3 regions of the Hymenobacter antarcticus genome follow, and region 3 is predicted to be linked to each of the others. Evidence: riboswitches for the same ligand, from Rfam matches in the RefSeq annotation. Region 3 holds a riboswitch; each other region holds the start of a gene.
What was found. A riboswitch is a leader RNA that binds a small molecule or an ion and turns the genes downstream of it on or off. The one in region 3 is predicted to bind S-adenosylmethionine.
Positions count from the first base shown of each region.

Region 1 (3,271 bases), on a different contig from region 3:
CCGCTCAACGAACCGGCTCTCGCAACCACAAAAAAAGCCCCTAACCACAAGGGTTAGGGGCTTTACTACTGCCTGAGCGCGGATGCTTACTCGGCTTCGAGCATCAGGGCCGCGCCGTCGGCCGACTTGAGCGTGAGCTTGTCGTCGGTGAGGGTCTCCACGGCGAAGGTGTTGCTGGTGGTGCCACCGTCGGGGGTCATGGTAATGGTTTTGCCGGCCTGGTCGAAAGTGTATTTGCCCGCTACTGCCCCGTTGGCCCCGGTCATGTTGTAGGTGCCGTTTGCAAAAATGCGCAGCTCCTCGTCCTTCTGGGCGTCGGTCTGCTTCACTTTGTCGCCGGTGGTGTCGGTTTCTTTATGCGTTTTCCACACCTTGCTATCGGTGCCGTACAGAATGTTCACGCCCTCCACTTTGCCTTTGTCGTTGCTGCACGAAGCGGCAAAAAGCGACACAAGCACCAAGAGGCTGGCCAAGTAACGGAACGAGAAAAGGGACTGGAGTTTCATAAGCACAAGGAGTAATGATGAGGAAAATGGAACGACGGCGCGCGGAGTGCGAACTCGTCGGCTTACGGCCCACACGCGAAAGAGTTTAGAACGAAACCCGGCCTGTACTTGTCCGTATAGCACCCGGTCGGACTGCCAAAGGCGTTTCCGGCCGCATTCATCCCTCATTTAATCAGCAGCCAACCCATGGGACTCTTAGATTTTCTTAGCGACAAAGGCGAGCAAAAGCCCGTAGAGCCCGCGGCCAAGCCTGCGGCCGGCGGTACCGATTTTTTCGGCAATGCCAAACCGGAAACTGCCGGTGACTCGTATACCGTAGTCAGCGGGGATTCCCTCTCAAAAATAGCCAAACACCACTACGGCGACGCCGCCAAGTGGCATCAGATATACGAGGCCAATAAGGCCCTCATCGGCAACAACCCTGACCACATTGAAGTGGGCCAGGTGTTGACCCTACCTAGTCTCTAGGTACTTTTTTGCAGAAAAAAGGTGAGAAAAGCCACTCTGTTTCAGGGTGGCTTTTTTGCGTCTGATGGGTTCGGGTTTGGCTTTTAAAAAACCGTCATGCAGCGCGTAGCGAAGCATGACGGTCTTCTTTTTTTGCGGGCAACATTTGCCCACGGAAAAATTTCTGCCGTACATTTGGGCCACCAACCCGGTACTCCTCGCTAACGGTGAGCAGTTTTCAAGTTTTATACAGAAGCGGCGAGAGACTAGGCTCCCTGACCCGCTGGCAACCTTCGCAAAACGAAAGGTGCCAATTCCTACCCACTCGCAGCTTCGGCCACGATGGGACAGATGATTCGAGTGCCATGGAAACTTCCCCTCATTCTGCTCCTTTTGCCCCGACTACTCCGGCTGCTTTGCGCGCCGTGGTCTCGGGCTTTTTTGTTTCGGCCCCAGACGGCCGCAGCGTGGCATTGCGCCCGGCGCGAATGCGAATGCGAATGTGTTGTTGCTGCCCGTGTTGTTGCTAAGCTGATTCCGGCTTAGAACCCCTCCCCTTTCTTCTGGATTTTTTTGGTGGCCCCGTGGGTCTGCCGCATGCTCTTTTTCGGGCTTGGCGGTGGGCTCGGGCCAGCCGTTCAGCACGGGCGTTTCGGGGAGTTGCCGCGCTTAGAATCGGCCTTATTCAGCTAATCAGCGCCTTTTAATTTGTATTTCTGATTTTTCACAAACGTTAAATAACCCCGCATCATGTCCACTCCAGCCCAACATTTCGAAACCCTTCAGCTCCACGCCGGCCAGCAGCCCGACCCCACCACCGGGGCCCGCGCCGTGCCGCTGTTCCAAACCACCAGCTACGTCTTCAAGAGCGCCGAACACGGTGCCAACCTGTTTGCGCTGAAGGAATTCGGCAACATCTACACCCGCCTGATGAACCCCACCACCGACGTGTTTGAACAGCGCGTGGCGGCGCTGGAAGGCGGCGTGGCGGCACTGGCCACGAGTTCGGGGCAGGCGGCTCAGTTCATTGCCCTGAACAACATTCTGCAGGCCGGCGACAATTTCGTGAGCACGGCCTACCTCTATGGCGGCACCTACAATCAGTTCAAGGTGGCCTTCAAGCGCCTGGGCATCGAGGCGCGCTTCGCGGATGGCGATAATCCGGCCAGCTTTGAGCCGCTGATTGACGAGAAAACCAAAGCCATTTACCTCGAAACCATCGGCAACCCCAGCTTCAGCATTCCCGATTTTGAGGCCATCGCGGCCATTGCCAACAAGCACGATTTGCCGCTGATTGTGGACAACACGTTTGGCGCGGGCGGCTACCTGTTCCGGCCCCTGGAGCACGGCGCGCACATCGTGGTCGAGTCGGCCACGAAGTGGATTGGCGGGCACGGCACCAGCGTGGGCGGCGTGATTGTGGACGGCGGCACCTACGACTTCGGCAACGGCAAATTTCCGCAGTTCTCCGAGCCCAGCGAGGGCTACCACGGCCTGGTGTTCAGTGATGTATTCGGCAAGAACGGGCCGTTTGGCAACATCGCCTTCATCATTCGGGCGCGGGTAGAGGGGCTGCGCGACTTTGGGCCGGCCATCAGCCCGTTCAACTCCTGGCAGCTGCTCATCGGCCTCGAAACCCTGAGCCTGCGCGTGGAGCGCACCGTGGAAAATGCCCTGAAAGTGGCGACCTGGCTGGAGCAGCACCCGCAGGTAGAAAGCGTGAACTACCCCGGCCTGGCCAGCAGCCCCTACCACGCCATTGCCCAGCGCTACCTCAAGCGCGGCTTCGGCGGCGTGCTCAGCTTCCGGGTGAAGGGCACGAAGGAAACGGCCACGCAATTCATTGACAGCCTGAAGCTCATCAGCCACCTGGCCAACGTGGGCGATGCCAAGACGCTCATCATCCAGCCCTCGGCCACCACGCACCAGCAGATGAGTGAGCAGGAGCAGCTGGCGGCGGGCGTCACGCCCACGTCGCTGCGGCTATCGGTCGGCATCGAGCACTTTGAGGATATCACGGCTGATTTGCAGGCAGCGTTTGATGCCATCGGCAACACGGCCAGCCTGCCCACGGAGGGCGAGGAAGTAGGCGAGCCCGAGTTGCAGCACACCCAACCGCTGGAGGTGTAGATAAATTTCTCGCGGAAACCGCTGCGGACCTCCGCGAGAAACCACACCAGAATAATTATGGAAAACCACCTTTTTCATCTCCCCGACCTGACTCTGGAAAGCGGCGAAGTGCTGCATGGAGCCCACGTAGCCTACCAGACCTGGGGCCAGCTCAACGAAGACCGCGACAACGTGGTGTGGGTGTGCCA
Region 1 covers NZ_BAABDI010000001.1:34,555-37,825, forward strand. The annotation lists gene ABD819_RS00110 (lysylphosphatidylglycerol synthase transmembrane domain-containing protein) at 1-57, shown strand, start outside; gene ABD819_RS00115 (hypothetical protein) at 87-506, opposite strand; gene ABD819_RS00120 (LysM peptidoglycan-binding domain-containing protein) at 693-974, shown strand; SAM riboswitch class I at 1,196-1,311, shown strand; gene ABD819_RS00125 (O-acetylhomoserine aminocarboxypropyltransferase/cysteine synthase family protein) at 1,704-3,083, shown strand; gene ABD819_RS00130 (homoserine O-acetyltransferase family protein) at 3,141-3,271, shown strand, end outside.
Region 1: linked by a shared signal. The riboswitch ahead of ABD819_RS00125 (O-acetylhomoserine aminocarboxypropyltransferase/cysteine synthase family protein) and the one ahead of ABD819_RS05340 (ATP-grasp domain-containing protein) in region 3 are both predicted to bind S-adenosylmethionine.

Region 2 (3,271 bases), on a different contig from region 3:
CGGAGTTTGCCATCGAGCATACCCAGTACGCCGGCGCGCCCGCCCAGGCGCTGCAAAACCCGCACAACGCCATTGAGGTAATGACCGGGGCGGTGCTGCCACCCGGCACCGATGCGGTTATTCGCTACGAGGATATTCTGCTGGCCGACAACCGCGCCACCATCCAGATTCCTTCGCCCGAAGCGCCCGGCGTCAACATCCACCGCCAGGCCGCCGACCGCCGCCGGGGCGACGCCCTGCTCCGGCCCGGCACCCGCCTGGGCCCCGCCGAGCTGGCCATTGCCGCCACCGTGGGGGCCGCCGAAATGATGGTATCCCGTGCCCCGCGCGTGGCCGTGGTGAGCACCGGCGATGAGCTGGTGGGCATCAACCAGATGCCCCTGGCGCACCAGATTCGGCGGTCCAACGCCTATGCCTTGCAGGCGCTATTTGCCCAGGCCGGGGCCGATGTTTCGCTGTTTCACCTGCCCGACGACCGGGAGGAATTGCGCACCGGCCTCACCAATATCCTCGCCGCCGGCTTCGATGCCGTGGTGCTGAGTGGGGCCGTGAGCAAGGGCCGCGCCGACCACCTACCCGGCCTGCTGCGCGAGCTGGGGGTGGTCGAGATTTTCCACGAAGTGAACCAGCGCCCCGGCAAGCCGATGTGGTTTGGGGCGCGGGCCGGCGGGCCGGTGGTGTTCGGCCTGCCCGGCAACCCGGTGTCCACCTTCCTCACGGCCTGCCGTTACGTGCGCCCCTGGCTCCGGGCGGTGCAGCAGCCCGCTGATGCGGAAGCGGCTGCCGCGGCTGTTGAAGCGCCGATGCCCGCCGTGCTCACCGTCGAAATTAATTTTAAGCCCCCGCTGACCCATTTCGTGCCCGTGGGCCTGACGGTAGACGATGAAGGTCGCCGGCTGGCCACGCCGCTGCGGGTGGGCGGCTCCGGTGATTTGGCCGGGCTGGTGGGGGCCACCGCGTTTCTGGAGCTGCCGCCGGAGGTGGCGGTGTTTCCGGCGGGCAGCGTGTGGCCGGCCTGGGGGCTGTAGCGCGAAGCGGTGCTTCGCGTCGCCGCGCAGGTCGCAACGGTTCGGCGGTTTTAACGGCGCGGGGACGCGAAGCACCGCTTCGCGCTACAATTTTTTCGCGTCGTATCTTCGTGCTACGCTGCTATCCAGAAAGACCGAGGGACCGGGCCCGATGACGTCTTGGCAACCTACCACGAGTAGGTGCCAACTCCCGTTTCACCGCGTTTTTTTTGGTGGAAGAAGATGACAGCCGGAACCGTGCGCCTGCGCATGGGTTTCTTTCTGGATACGCGTCCGTACGCTGTTATTCGACCCAGAAAGAAATGTCCGTCTCCGCCCCTACCCTTCCGAAAGCCGTTCCCCAGCGCGAAGCGTTAGCCTCGCGCCACAGCCTCCCCGAAATCCTGCGCCAGCGCCTGCTGATTCTCGACGGCGCGATGGGCACCATGATTCAGCGGTACCCGCTGACGGAGGAGGATTTTCGCGGCACCCGCTTCGCCGACCACCCCAAGCCCCTGCGCGGCAACAACGACCTGCTCTCGCTGACCCGGCCGGATATCATCAAGGGCATCCACGCCGAATACTTCGCCGCCGGGGCCGACATGGTGGAAACCAACACCTTTAGCGGCACCACCATCGCCCAGGCCGACTACGGCCTGGAACACGTCGTGTACGAATTGAACTACGAGTCGGCCCGCCTGGCCCGCGAGGCGGCCGACGAATACGCCACGCCCGAGCAGCCGCGCTTCGTGGCCGGCGCGGTGGGCCCCACCAACCGCACCGCCTCGCTCTCGCCCGATGTGAATCGTCCCGGTTTCCGCGCCGTGACCTTTGATGAGCTGGCCACCGCCTACCTGGAGCAGGTGCGCGGCCTCGTGGATGGCGGCGTAGACACACTGCTCATCGAAACCATCTTCGACACGCTGAACGCCAAGGCTGCGCTATATGCCGTGCAGAAATTCTTCGACGAAGGCGGCCGGGTGGTGCCGCTCATGATTTCGGGCACCATCACCGATGCCTCGGGCCGTACCCTCTCGGGCCAGACGGTGGAGGCGTTCTGGAACTCCATCCGCCACCTGCCGCTGCTGAGCGTGGGCCTGAACTGCGCCCTCGGGGCCGACCAGCTCCGCCAGTACGTGCAGGAGCTGAGCCGCATTTCCGACGTGCATATTTCGGCCTACCCCAACGCCGGCCTGCCCAACGCCTTCGGCGGCTACGATGAATCGGCGGAAGAATTTGCCGCGCTGGTGGAGGATTATCTGAAGGAAGGCATCGTGACGGTAGTGGGCGGGTGTTGTGGGACGACCCCACAGCACATCGCGGAATTGAGCCGTTTGGCGAAGAAGTATAAGCCAAGGGAGTTGAAACAGTTAAAAGTTAAAAGTGAAGAGTTAAAATCCGGAGAAAAACCAGTTGTAGGTTTTAACTCTTCACTTTTAACTTCTAACTCAATCGCCACGCGGCTGTCCGGTCTCGAACCCTTCAACATCGCCGCCGACAGCCTCTTCGTGAACGTGGGCGAGCGCTGCAACGTGACCGGCTCGCGCGCTTTTGCCCGCCTCATCCGCACGGGGGCGTATGAGGAAGCCCTGGCCGTGGCCCGCCTGCAGGTGGAAGAAGGCGCGCAGGTCATCGACATCAACATGGACGAGGGCATGCTCGACTCGGAGCAGGTGATGACGACCTTCCTGCACCTCATTGCCTCGGAGCCCGATATCGCGCGGGTGCCCGTGATGATTGACTCCTCGAAGTGGAGCGTGCTCGAAGCCGGTCTGAAGTGCGTGCAGGGCAAGAGCATTGTCAACTCGATTTCGCTGAAAGAGGGCGAGGACGTGTTCCGGGCCCACGCCCGCACGGTGCGCCAGTACGGCGCGGCCGTGGTGGTGATGGCCTTCGACGAAAACGGCCAGGCCGACTCGCTGGAACGCCGCCAGGAAATCTGCCAGCGCAGCTACGATATTCTGGTGCACGAGGTGGGCTTCGACCCTTCCGACATCATTTTTGACCCCAACATCCTGACCGTGGGCACGGGCATGGACGAGCACCGCAACTACGCTATCGACTTCATTGAGGCCGTGCGCTGGATTAAGGGCCACCTGCCCGGTGCGCTCACCAGCGGCGGTATTTCGAACATCAGCTTCTCCTTCCGGGGCAACGACGTGGTGCGCGAGGCCATGCACACGGCCTTCCTCTACCACGCCATCCGCGCCGGGCTCGACATGGGCATCGTGAACCCCGGCCAGCTCGGTGTGTACGACGAAATC
Region 2 covers NZ_BAABDI010000017.1:49,077-52,347, forward strand. The annotation lists gene ABD819_RS12925 (molybdopterin molybdotransferase MoeA) at 1-1,028, shown strand, start outside; SAM riboswitch class I at 1,147-1,257, shown strand; gene metH (methionine synthase) at 1,331-3,271, shown strand, end outside.
Region 2: linked by a shared signal. The riboswitch ahead of metH (methionine synthase) and the one ahead of ABD819_RS05340 (ATP-grasp domain-containing protein) in region 3 are both predicted to bind S-adenosylmethionine.

Region 3 (3,271 bases):
GGTGCGCGCCGCCGTGGGCCGGGCCATTCGGGCGGCCAACTTCACCGAGCAGTACAACTCGGCCATCCGGCCCGGCACCGTACCCAACGGCTTCAACGTGGGCAACCCCGGCCTGAACGCCGAGCGCACCATCAGCTACGAGGGCGGCGTGGACTTCGTGCCCCTGCCCGCCCTCACGCTGCGCGCCACCTACTTCAACCGCTACGGCCGCAACCTTATTGACTACGTAAGCCAGCCCGGCAGCCAGGTAATTGAGGCCACAGGCTTCACAAATTTGAACCCGGCTGCTACTTACCGCTTCGCCCAGAACCTGTTCGCCGTCACCACCCAGGGCCTGGAATTTGAAGCCAGCACCCGCGCCAAGCTCGCCGCCGGTCTGCGTCTGGAAGGCAGCGTGGGCTACACATATACCCACCTCAACGTGGCCGGCGAAGTAGTGTCGCAGTACCTGAGCAACGTGGCCAAGCACCTGGTGAGTGGCAATGTGAGCGTGGTGCAACGGCGCTTCACCGTGGCCGTGGGCGGCGTATACAAGCAGCGGGCGGCTCAGCAAACCACTGTCACGCCCACCAATGGCCAGCTGAATGTTGCACTCACCCCGAGCTACGTGGTTTTCAACGCCCGCCTCGAAGCGGCATTGCTACCCGAGCGGCTGTGGCTCACCGGCCAGGTGCAGAACCTGTTCAACGAGCGGTATTCGGACCTGCTGGGGGCCCAGATGCCTTCGCGCTGGCTGATGGCCGGCGTGCGGCTGGCCCTGCGCCGGTAGGTAAGCAAGGCCTTTTTTAAGGCAGAAACAAACAACAAGTAGAACGTCGTGCTGAGCGGAGCCGAAGCATCTCTACTGCGAGAGTAATTGGTTACTTGCGCGGTAGAGATGCTTCGGCTCCGCTCAGCATGACGTTCTTTTTTTATAGCGGTAAGTACAGGCCTGCCGCCAACCTTTTGCCAGGGTTCGGGTTTCCTGCCTATATTTGTACTATCAATTCTTTCTCCTAAAGGATTGTTTTTATACAGAGGCGCTGAGAGACAGGCTCACAGACGCGCCGGCAACCATCCGCAACCGCGGGCACGGTGCCAATTCCTGACCATATAAAAACAAGTTGCCGTGGAAGCCTCCAACAACCTCCCCCTCCGAACCACCGCCTTTCGTGCCCCCGTCGCTACCCTGCGAATGGCTGGTATGGGCTGTTGTTGCTGTTGTTGTCTGGCCTAATCCGTCCCGAGTGGTTTTTCGCGGGTAGGTAAGTCCGTTGCGGAAGCCCGTTGGCTTTCGATAGCGGCGTGTTTGTGGCCGCCCGCGGCGTCTGCGTCCTCATTTTCCGGGTTGTTTGCCGATTGCTCTGTGGTGGAGTTGGTTTCGCGTCGTGCTTTTTAGCCTACGCCCGGCCTCGCTGCCTGCTCTCAGTTGATGCGGCTACGCGCTCTGGTCCTTTGAAAATGACCTGCCGACAACCCGCTCGGGCCCCTCTTTTAATTCTTGCTGGATTATGCCGCCGTGCGCTTTTAAGCGCCATACGGCTCGGAATTACAGCTTTTCTCCCGATTTCACTTCATCTCATTACTGTTACTTATGTCATCCTTGCAAAAGCCTATTGGCATCTACTTCGAGCACCCCGAATGGTTCAAGCCGCTCTTCGCCGAGCTGGACCGCCGCGAGCTGCCCTACGAGAAAATCGACGCCGCGCATCACCTCTTCAATCCATCGGAAAAGGAGAGCCGCTACAGCCTCGTGGTGAACCGCATGAGCTCCTCAGCCTACCTGCGCGGGCACGGGCAGGGCATTTTCCACACGGCCGGTTTTGCCACGCATTTGGAGCGCATCGGCACGCGCATTATCAACGGCTCGGCGGCCACGGCCATCGAGACCAACAAGGCGCGGCAGCTTTCGCTGTTTGAGTCGCTGGGACTGAAATACCCGGCTTCGCGGGTTATCAACCACGCCTCGCGGGCGGTGGATGCGGCCCAAGAGCTGCGTTTTCCGATTGTGGTGAAGGTGAATATTGGCGGCAGTGGTGCGGGCATCATCCGCTTCGATACTATCGAAGGATTGCAGGCGGCTGTGGACAATAACCAGATTGACCTGGGCATCGACCAGACGGCGCTGGTGCAGGAATACGTGACGCCCCGCGGCGGCAACATCCACCGCGTGGAAATGCTGGACGGCAAGTTTCTCTACGCCATGAAAGTGTTTACCACCGGCGAGAGCTTCAACCTGTGCCCGGCCGAAATCTGCCAGATTCCGGAGGAGCAGTCGGCCGAATTCTGTCTGACCGAAGCGCCGAAAAAGGGGATTCAGGTGGAAGCCTTCACGCCGCCGGCCGAGGTCATCGCCGCCGTGGAGCGCATCGTGGCCGCCGCTAAAATCGACGTGGGCGGCATCGAGTACCTGATTAACGACCGCACCGGCGACGTGCTGTTTTACGACATCAACGCGCTGTCCAACTTCGTGGCTGATGCCGTGAACGTGGTGGGTTTCGACCCCTATGCCCGCTTCGTGGACTACCTCGAAACGCAGCTGCCGGCAGTGGCGGTGGGGGCTGGGAAAGGTGAATTGGCCACGGTTTAACTCAATATCATCAAAAAAGAACGTCATGCTGAGCTTGCCGAAGCATCTCTACCGCTTCGTTGCAATCAACATGAATTACTACTGCGGTAGAGATGCTTCGGCAAGCTCAGCATGACGTTCGCTCACCATTCAAAAATATGAAATTCGGATATTGGATGCCCGTATTTGGAGGCTGGCTGCGCAACGTGGAAGACGAGCACATGCCCACCGACTGGAGCTACGTGAAGCAGCTGGCGCAGCGCAGCGAGGCGCTGGGCTACGACCTCACGCTCATCGCCGAGCTGTACTTGAACGACATCAAGGGCACGGAGGCGGCTTCGCTGGAAGCCTGGAGCACGGCCGCCGCGCTGGCCGCCGTCACCGAGCAGCTGGAAATAATGGTGGCCGTGCGCCCCACGTTTCACCAGCCGGCGCTGCTGGCCAAGCAGGCCGCCAACATTGATTTGATTGCGCCCGGCCGGCTCTCGCTGAACGTGGTGTCGAGCTGGTGGCGCGACGAGGCCACCAAATACGGCCTGCACTTCGAGCAGCACGACGACCGGTATGCCCGCACCCGCGAGTGGCTGGACGTGGTGACCAACGTGTGGAAGCAGGACCATTTCAGCTACGAGGGCAAGTACTACCAGGTGGCTGATAACGTGCTACAGCCCAAGCCCGCCAAGGCCCCGTTCCTGTACGCCGGCGGCGAATCGGAAGCGGCCA
Region 3 covers NZ_BAABDI010000004.1:229,404-232,674, forward strand. The annotation lists gene ABD819_RS05335 (TonB-dependent receptor plug domain-containing protein) at 1-769, shown strand, start outside; SAM riboswitch class I at 1,007-1,099, shown strand; gene ABD819_RS05340 (ATP-grasp domain-containing protein) at 1,574-2,569, shown strand; gene ABD819_RS05345 (LLM class flavin-dependent oxidoreductase) at 2,707-3,271, shown strand, end outside.